Regions from separate parts of the Lactobacillus kefiranofaciens genome, predicted to be linked through region 2. Evidence: predicted binding sites of a transcription regulator. Region 2 holds the regulator's gene; each other region holds the start of a gene.

Region 1 (3,288 bases), 580 kb from region 2:
ATCAAGATGTTCAACAAATACTGAAGAATTTACGAATTTGGGATTCTGAAAGGGGCTTGGTCACACGAATTCCCGAAAGAATCATGGATTCTCGTGAAGGTGCGATGTCTTATTTGCGCGGAGCTTTTTTAGCAGGAGGAAGCGTTAATAACCCGGAGACTAGTCGCTATCATTTAGAAATTTATTCAACCTATGAGGATCATAATGAAGATCTGGCTACATTAATGAATAAATATTTTTATTTAAATGCTAAAATTATTAAACGACGCAGTGGATATATCGTCTATCTTAAAGAAGCAGAAAAAATTGGCGACTTTTTGCATATCGTTGGTGCTTTAAATGCGATGCTTAATTTTGAGGATTTAAGAATCATGCGTGATATGCGTAATTCAGTTAATCGCTTAGTAAATTGTGATACAGCTAATATGAAAAAAACAGCTTCTGCTTCCGCAAAACAGGTGGAAGACATTCAGTTAATTCAACAGGAAAAAGGTTTGGATGATTTACCAGAGAAGTTGCAAGTCTTAGCCCGTTTTCGATTAGCTCATCCCGAGTTGACCTTAAAGGAAGTAGCTGATAAATTGCCTGATGGTCCAATTTCTAAGTCTGGCGTTAATCATCGATTTAAAAAGCTACATGAATTAGCTGATAATTTGCGGGTGTAGAAAAAAAGAGGTTCATTTTTGAACCTCTTTTTGAATAACGAAGATTTAATTATTTTTTCTTGTTAACCATAATATCGTCAATTAAGCCGTATTCCTTAGCTTGCTCAGCAGTTAAGTAGTTGTCACGTTCGGTATCTTTTTGAATCTTTTCTAGTGGTTGACCAGTAGTTTCATGCAAAATCTCGTTGATCTTCTTCCGACTCTTCAGGATTTCATTAGCTGCAATCTGGATATCAGTCTGTTGTCCTTGGGCACCACCTAATGGTTGGTGAATCAAGACAGTTGAATTAGGTAAAGCAAAACGCTTGCCCTTGGTACCGCTAGTTAAAAGAATGGATGCCATTGAAGCAGCCATCCCAATAGCAATAGTGGAAACATCGGATTTAATAAAGTTCATCGTATCCATGATGGCTAAACCGGAAGTAATGACACCACCTGGTGAATTAATGTAAAGGGAAATGTCCTTGGTGTTGTCTTGGGCATCCAAGAAGAGCAATTGAGCAATGATGGAGTTAGCCATTTGGTCATTAATCTCACCACTAAGCATGATGATTCTATCTTTTAGCAAACGTGAGTAAATGTCATATGCACGTTCACCACGAGCAGTTTGTTCAATAACTGTAGGTACTAGCATATATCTGCCTCCTAAATTTTTTAATTCGTTGTTTAATTAGCACTCATTCAAGTACAGTGCTAATTAAATCACTTCGTAATAAAAGTGTCAAATAAAGACGCTCACTTGTATTGAAAATGTATTTTAGAAGATTACTCTTATATATTATAATAAAATAGTAAAATATAAATTATTATAGTATGGAGGATAGGCTTGAGATATTCGAAGAAAATTTTAACCGCGACGTCAGCGGTAGCACTCAGTGTTGGATTGTTAATGGGTTATGCTAATCCAGTGTCTGCAGCTAAGACTTCAACCACTAAGACTAGTAAGGATAGCACAGCAAAAGATAGTGAAAAGAAAGCATCTACACAGACCAGTACTTCTTATGACTTGATGGTTAAAGTGGGTAGCGGCAAGAGTTATCCTGTTTATAAAAAGATTGCTAAGGGTAAGCCAGTTGGTAAGAAGATTGCGGATGCAAGCAATTATCAATATGCTCATATTCAATCTGATCAGAGTATTAAGACTAGTAATGCGACTTATTGGAGAATTTATGTAAATGGCCGTAAGGTGGGTTACGTTAACCAAAATTGGTTTACTAGAAATACTATTGCAGTTCCTAAGACTGTAACCTTAGTTAGAAACAGTCATTCCGTATTTGACCCTAGCGATGCAATTAGTTATGTGACTAACTATATGGGAACAGTTATTGACAATCAAGATGTTACTATCTCTGAAGATGGAATTGATTGCTCAGAACCAGGTACTTACCATGTGAAATATAGTTATGGTAGTGCTAAAGCTACTGTTAAGGTAACTGTAAGAAAAAGTACTAAAGAAGGCGTTGCTGATGCAGATAGCGTCACGGCTAAGCCATTTAGTGGTAATTTGAAATCATGGAAGAAATATTATGGTAGTTCAGCTAATTATGTAACTAAGACTGATTTTGCCCCAGATAAATCTAAGCATACCTACAATAGTGAAGGTAGTAGATTAACCTTTAGAACGCGTTTCTTCCAGCCAGTACTATTAAGTGTAGCTAGAGATATTGATGATGACGATTTAATTAACCGTGTAGGTCATATTCCAGAAGGTATTACAATGTCTAATGGCTGGCTTTACACTAGCTTATTAAGCAAGACAAACGTTGCCAATGGTCATATCGTAGGCTATAACTTAAATCATTTGACTAATGCATTTAATGGGCAATACTTACTTGATATGTCACACAAGAAATTCAATTCTTATGTGAAAAATATTAAGGTAAGTCCATATATTCCAGTTGGTCACGGTCAGGCAATGGGATCAACTAAGAAGTACATTTATGTAATCAACAATGATAATAAGACTTCTTACAAGAGCAATGCTTCAGAAGAATTGATTCAGATCCGTAAGAGTGATATGTGTATCAACAAGATCTGGACATTTAAGTGCTGGAATGGTAATGATTCAGAAGGTCGTTATTTCAAGAATGGCGTAATTGTTGATGATCACAAGATGTATACTACTACTTACAATAAGGATAAGCATCAAACTGAATACTGGGAATTCAACCGTAAAGGTGATAACTGGTATCCAATTATGTTAGGTGCAACTAAGACTGGTATTGTTTCAAATACTTACACTCAAGGCTTTGCTTATGATCTTAAGAATGATAACTTCTATTTAGCATTTAATGATGTAATTGCTAAGATTGCCAAAGATGGTGAAGTTAAAGATACTTATCAATTCCATACTGGTCGTGAGATCGAAGGTATTGCAGTTGAAAATAATCGTCTTTACACTAACTTAGCTCAGCGTGCTGAATTATTGGAAAGTACTCAAAAGTTAACTAAGTAATTAGTTTTTACAATAAAAATAGCGGTGCATCACGCACCGCTATTTTTATTGCACTAATTATTAATTAGCCTTAGATTCTTGATACTTTTTAATTCCCGGTAAAATCAAGCCTAAAACAATTAAGATAATTGGTGTGATAATGTTTAGGAATAAAGTAAATGGATCTGG
Region 2 (3,288 bases):
AATTCAACCAATTGATGCCTTTTTTAAAGATTATCCGCAGATTGATTTAGATGAGGGCAAGTGGTTAAAAGTAAAAAATGGTGCAGGTATTTCGTTAGAAATGGATGCTAAAAAAGTAGCTTTACGTTTCAATAAAAAAGTTAAAGCAATTTATGAAAGTAAAGGTAATTTATATCGTCCGAAATTAATGTTGCTGCAAAATGAATAATTGAAACGAAGGAATTAACTGTGAAAACCGTTCATTTAACTTATCCAGTTAAAGAAAATATTTTATCTTCAAAAGTTGTACTTGCATTAGGGTTCTTTGATGGAGTTCATCTAGGTCATCAGCGTTTAATTACGCGTGCTAAAAAAATAGCTCAGAAAAAGGACCTACCGCTAGTAGTACTTACTTTTAATCGTCATCCTAAAGAAATTTATGCTAATAAGAAAGATTTTAAATATTTAGAAACTTTAGAAGAAAAAGCAGATAAAATGGCTGAATTAGGCGTAAACTATTTAGCTGTTTTGCCATTTACTAAAGACTTTAGTAAGATTAAACCACAAGATTTTGTAGATCAGGTAATTATTAAGCTAAATGCGGATACAGTGGTAGCAGGTTTTGACTATACATATGGTGATAAAAATATAGCTAATATGGCTACTTTGCCAAAATATGCTCAAGGTAGATTTGACATTGAAGTTATGCCTAAGCAAATTTTTGCGGGAAAAAAGATTGGTTCTACTGAAATTCGTCAAGCTATTAGAGATGGCAAGATGGAATTAGCTTACGAATTAATGGGGCATCATTATGTAATGAGCGGAATTATTGGACATGGTAAACGTAATGGACATAAGCTAGGCTTTCCAACTGCTAATTTAGTTTGGGCAGAGCACAAAGTGGTGCCTAAAATTGGAGTTTATGCAACTAAGACTATGGTTAATAATACTTGGTATGAGTCGATGACTAGTGTTGGTTATAACGTTACGATTAATCAAGCTAAAAAAATTTATATTGAGTCTAATATTTTTGATTTTGATGAAGATGTATATGGTAAACCAATGAAAATTGAGTGGTATAAATATACTCGCGGTGAAGTTAAATTTGCTAATTTGACTGAGTTAAAAAAGCAACTAGAAAAAGATCAAAGAGAAATAAAAGCTTATTTTGCTAAACAACATGATTAGATAGGAGAAAAGATCTGCATCAGATTAAGGGATGCAGATCTTTTTGTGCAAAATAACAGAAAAAATGGAAAATAATTAGCACTCTACTTGAAATGCTGCTAGTTTTTAGTATAATAGAATCTGTTAGCACCTGAGAGAAACGAGTGCTAAAAGTGAGGGCGATACTTATGTTGACCGAACGTCAAGAATTAATATTAAAAACAATTATTCAGGATTTTACTCATAAGCATGAGCCTGTTGGTTCTAAGACAGTGATGAAGCAACTTCCAATTAAGGTTTCAAGTGCTACTATTCGTAATGAGATGGCAGTACTTGAAGATCAAGGCTTAATTGAAAAGACACATTCTTCGAGTGGTCGTGTTCCTTCAAGTGAGGGATATCGTTATTACCTTGATAATTTGGTTGAGCCGCTTCAACTTCCTGAATCAGTTTATAATCAAATAGTTTATCAATTAGATCGACCATTTCATCAAGTTAATGAAATAGTTCAAGAAGCTGCCAAGATTCTTTCGGATTTAACTAATTATACAGCATTTGCGGAAGGACCTGAGAGTCATGATGTTACTGTAACTGGTTTTAGAATTGTTCCTTTGTCTAACAGACAAGTAATGGCAATTTTAGTAACGAGTGATGGAAACGTTAAGAATCAAGTCTATGCGTTACCACATAATATTCATGGGGATGAGATTGAAAAGGCAGTAAGGATGATTAATGATGAGCTAGTAGGCAAAAGCTTAAAAGATATTTCGCCAACTTTGCTCAAAAGTCTTACTTCACACCAGATTGGTGGAGAGCATTCAAGTGAACTGCTGGATTTAGTAGAAGATGTTTTAAAGGATGCAGCTAGTGAACAGATGTATGTTGATGGGCAAATTAATCTTTTAAACAATACTTCAGAAAAGGATATTAAAGATATTCGATCTCTCTATGAATTAGTTGATCAAAATGATCTAATCTCGGAATTAATGACAACTAGTCCAGTGACCAAGGATGCTAAGTTTCCGGTCAAGGTTACGTTGGGGTCGGAGTTGCCTAATGACTTACTGAAGAACTATAGCCTATTAACTGCAGAATATAGTGTTGGTAATCATGGAAAAGGAACAATTGCTTTACTTGGTCCAACTAACATGCCGTATTCACAAATGATCGGGCTACTTGAATATTTTAGAAACGAGCTAGCCAGGAAATTGCTCGATTATTATGGAAAATTTCAATAGATTAAAGGAGGTTAGCCGTGAGTAAAGAAGAATTTCCAAGTGAAAAGAATTTGGATGAAAAAGATGTTGCTCCTAAAAAGAAAAAGGCTAAGGCAAAAGCTAAAAAAGAAGAGACTAAAAAAGATGACAGTGCAAAGTTAACCACTGAAATCGAAAAGTTACAAAAGAATAATAAAGAACTAGAAGATAAGTATTTGCGTAGTGAAGCAGAAATTCAAAATATGCAAAACCGCTATTCGAAAGAGAGCGCGCAACTTATTAAGTATGAATCTCAAAGCTTAGCTAAAGATATTTTACCTGCAATGGATAATTTAGAAAGAGCTTTAAGCGTTAAGGCCGATGATGATGTATCCAAGCAATTAAAGAAGGGCGTACAAATGACCCTTGATTCACTTGTTAAGGCAATGAAAGATCACGGTGTAGTTGAGATTGATGCTGAAGGCGTTAAATTTGATCCGACATTGCATCAAGCAGTTCAAACTGTAGCTGCCAAAAATGATGATCAAAAAGACCACGTCGTTCAAGTTTTACAAAAAGGATATCAATATAAAGATCGTACATTAAGACCAGCAATGGTTGTTGTTGCTCAATAAGAGAGGAAGTTTATTATATGTCAAAAGTTATTGGGATTGACCTTGGGACTACTAACTCAGCAGTTGCGGTTCTTGAAGGTAAAGAACCAAAGATTATTACTAACCCAGAAGGTAATCGTACGACTCCATCAGTAGTTGCATTTAAAGATGGCGAAATTCAAGTAGGTGAAGTTGCTAAGCGTCAAGCTATTACTAACCCTAATACCATTGTTTCAATTAAGCGTCACATGGGTGAAGCTGATTACAAGGTAAAGGTTGGCGATAAGGAATACACACCACAAGAAATTTCAGCATTTATTTTGCAATACATC
Region 3 (3,288 bases), 650 kb from region 2:
GTTCTGCCTTGAGAGTCAGTTAAACGACCATCATCTAGGATTTGCAAGAAGAGATTTAATACATCTGGGTGAGCTTTTTCAATTTCGTCAAGCAAAATTAAGCTGTATGGGTTATGACGAACTTGTTCAGTTAATTGACCAGCTTCTTCATAGCCAACATAACCAGGTGCGGAGCCGATTAACTTGGAAACTGAGTATTGTTCCATGTATTCAGACATATCAAATCGAATCATGGCATTCTCTGAGCCAAACATTTGCTTAGCCAATTGCTTAGCTAATTCCGTCTTACCGACACCAGTTGGACCAACAAAGAGGAAAGAGCCAATTGGTCGGCCAGACTTGTTGAAACCAATTCTGTTACGACGAATGGCACGGGCAACTTTTTCAACTGCCTTATCTTGTCCAATTACATGCGCCTTTAAATCAGTAGCCAAATTCTGCAACTGATTTTCCTCTTGTTTTTGGATATCGCCTACAGGGATGCCAGTTTTTTCTTCCACGATCTTATTCATGACCTTATTGGTAATAATCGGAGATTTATCAGGGTCAACTTTTTGATCCTTCATCTTTTCGTATTTTTCAATTTGATCACGGTAGTAGGCAGCTTTTTCATAATCTTCACTCTTTAATGCTTCTTCTTTAAGTTGCTCAGCAGCGTTAATTCTTTCTTGAACTTTATCCTTATCAATATAAGGGATGGTTAAGTTCATTCTAGAGCCAGCTTCATCAAGTAAGTCAATGGCTTTATCAGGCAAGAATCTGTCTTGAATGTAGCGCGAAGATAATTTTGCAGCTGATTCGATTGCTTCATCAGTGTAACGAACGTGGTGATAATCTTCGTAGCGCTTTTGAATACCTTTTAGAATCTTAATTGTTTCATCAATGGAAGGTTCTTTAACTTCAACAGGTTGGAATCTCCGTGCTAAAGCAGAATCTTTTTCAATATCACGGTATTCTTTAATCGTGGTTGCACCGACTAATTGCAATTCACCACGGGCCAAAGCGGGTTTAATGATATTGCCTGCGTCCATACCACCTTCTGCGTTCCCAGCACCGACAATTTCATGAATTTCATCAATGAAGAGGATGATATCATCGCGTTGTTGCAATTCCTTGATTAATTGCTCCATTCTCTGTTCAAATTGACCACGGATTCCCGTACCTTGAACAAGTGATACGACATTTAATGAAATAATTTTCTTATCTTGTAATTTTGCTGGGACAGAACCATCAACAATTTCTTGTGCTAATTCTTCAACTACGGCAGTTTTACCGACACCGGCTTCACCGATTAAGACAGGATTATTTTTAGTTCTTCTATTTAAGATTTCGATTACCCGAGCGATTTCTTTATCTCGACCAATTACTGGATCAATTTTGCCTTTCTTAGCAAGAGCGGTTAAATCGGTACCATATTGGTCAAGCAGGCTTTTACCACCTTGACCGCCATTGCCGGCACCACCACCCATTTGCATTCTAGGGCCTTCGCCCCGCATATTATTATTTGCGGCATTGTTATTATTTCCGTTTAATGCGTTGAATAAGTCATCAAAGTCGCCAAAAAATTCATTATTATCGTTATTCATATTTCCTAGATTTCCTTGTTGATTTCTTAATTCTTGATAACAGTGTTGACATAAACTAATTTCACGGCTTTGGCCATTCACCTTGGTAAAAAGATGAATAGAGGCAGGCCGCTTATGACAATTTTGGCAAAGCAAATACATTACCGCCTTTCTTTTAAACTGTAACAAAATTATATTATTAGCACTCTTTATAGTCAAGTGCTAAGCATCTAATACTTACTTTTTACAAGAAAAATGATACGAAAATATTAATATTTTAGAAAAATCAATATAAATAGTAGAATAAAGAGTAAAAAAATTATAAAATCTTAAAAGTGTGGTGATATTTTTGGATTATCAAAAAATTCTAGATCAATTGGTTTCCGGTGAGCTGAAAGAATATAAAGTTGAAGCTAAAGATGCCTACGATCTTCAGAAAACTATTCGTAATTATGGTAAAAGACAATACATTACTGGTAGGGCTGAAAGAGGCGGTGCGATTGTATATACCGCTATCAATACTGGTAAGTAAATAATGTAAACTGTTACATTTTTGTTGCCTAATCCGTAAAAACATGATAGTCTAGTACTCGAATGGGTATTTATTACCAGCTTAATTTTTCAATTTAAAGGAGATATTCACAATGGAAAAACGCGATTTTCACATTATTGCAGAAACAGGTATTCATGCACGTCCAGCTACTCTTTTAGTACAAGCTGCTTCAAAGTTCGGTTCAGACATTAACTTGGAATACAATGGCAAGTCAGTTAACTTGAAGTCAATCATGGGTGTTATGTCACTTGGTGTTGGTCAAAATGCTGATGTTACTATCACTGCTGAAGGTGACGACGAAAAAGACGCATTAGACGCAATCGCTGACACTATGAAAAAAGAAGGTTTAGCTGAATAATGACCAAAACTTTAAAAGGAATTGCTGCCAGTGACGGTATCGCTATTGCTCCAGCATATCTTCTTGTAGAGCCTGATCTTTCATTCACTAAGTCATCAATTGATGACGTTGATTCAGAAGTAGCTCGTTATAATGATGCTATTAAGGAATCAACTTCAGAAGTTGAAAAAATTCGTGATACTGCTAAGGAAAGTTTGGGCGAAGAAGAAGCCCAAGTTTTTGAGGCTCACTTAATGATTTTGAATGACCCAGAATTCACTGGTGCCATCGAAAATGAAATTAAAAACTCCAAGATTAATGCAGAAGCTGCTCTTGATGAAACTGCTCAAAAATTCATCGCAATTTTTGAAGGGATGACAGATAATCCATACATGCAAGAACGTGCTGCCGATGTACGTGACGTTTCAAAGCGTATCATGGCTCACCTTCTTGGTAAGGGATTGCCAAACCCAGCTTCAATTGATCATGAAGTTATTGTTGTAGCTCACGACTTAACTCCAAGTGATACTGCTCAACTTAATAAAAAGTATGTTAAGGGCTTTGTCACTGATGTTGGTGGTCGTACTGCTCACTCAGCAATTATGGCTCGTTCACTTGAATTACCAGCTGTAGTTGGTACTGATTCAATCACCAAGGACGTTAAGAATGGCGACATGCTGATCGATGATGGTCTTGATGGTGCTGCTATTATTGCTCCAAGCGATGATCAAGTTACAGACTACAAGAAGAAGGGTGACGACTTCCTTAAGCAAAAGGCTGAATGGAAGAAGTTGAAGGATGAACCTTCATTAACTGCTGATGGTAAGCAATTT

What was found. The regulator HrcA, encoded in region 2, represses chaperone genes, less so after heat shock. The targets are predictions, from matches to a motif close to TTAGCACTCNNNNNNNNNGAGTGCTAA.
Region 1: the regulator HrcA is predicted to act here: its motif matches at 1,336-1,362, upstream of clpP (ATP-dependent Clp endopeptidase proteolytic subunit ClpP).
Region 3: the regulator HrcA is predicted to act here: its motif matches at 1,765-1,791, upstream of ICI50_RS07535 (ATP-dependent Clp protease ATP-binding subunit).

Annotation. Positions count from the first base shown of each region.
Region 1 is NZ_CP061341.1:1,462,653-1,465,940, reverse strand. Features, by position in the region: gene whiA (DNA-binding protein WhiA) at 1-665, shown strand, start outside; gene clpP (ATP-dependent Clp endopeptidase proteolytic subunit ClpP) at 715-1,299, opposite strand; gene ICI50_RS07260 (SH3-like domain-containing protein) at 1,492-3,120, shown strand; gene ICI50_RS07255 (APC family permease) at 3,181-3,288, opposite strand, start outside.
Region 2 is NZ_CP061341.1:877,774-881,061, forward strand. Features, by position in the region: gene truB (tRNA pseudouridine(55) synthase TruB) at 1-208, shown strand, start outside; gene ribF (riboflavin biosynthesis protein RibF) at 229-1,167, shown strand; gene hrcA (heat-inducible transcriptional repressor HrcA) at 1,335-2,384, shown strand; gene grpE (nucleotide exchange factor GrpE) at 2,402-2,977, shown strand; gene dnaK (molecular chaperone DnaK) at 2,995-3,288, shown strand, end outside.
Region 3 is NZ_CP061341.1:1,526,457-1,529,744, reverse strand. Features, by position in the region: gene ICI50_RS07535 (ATP-dependent Clp protease ATP-binding subunit) at 1-1,721, opposite strand, end outside; gene ICI50_RS07530 (hypothetical protein) at 1,915-2,097, shown strand; gene ICI50_RS07525 (phosphocarrier protein HPr) at 2,210-2,476, shown strand; gene ptsP (phosphoenolpyruvate--protein phosphotransferase) at 2,476-3,288, shown strand, end outside.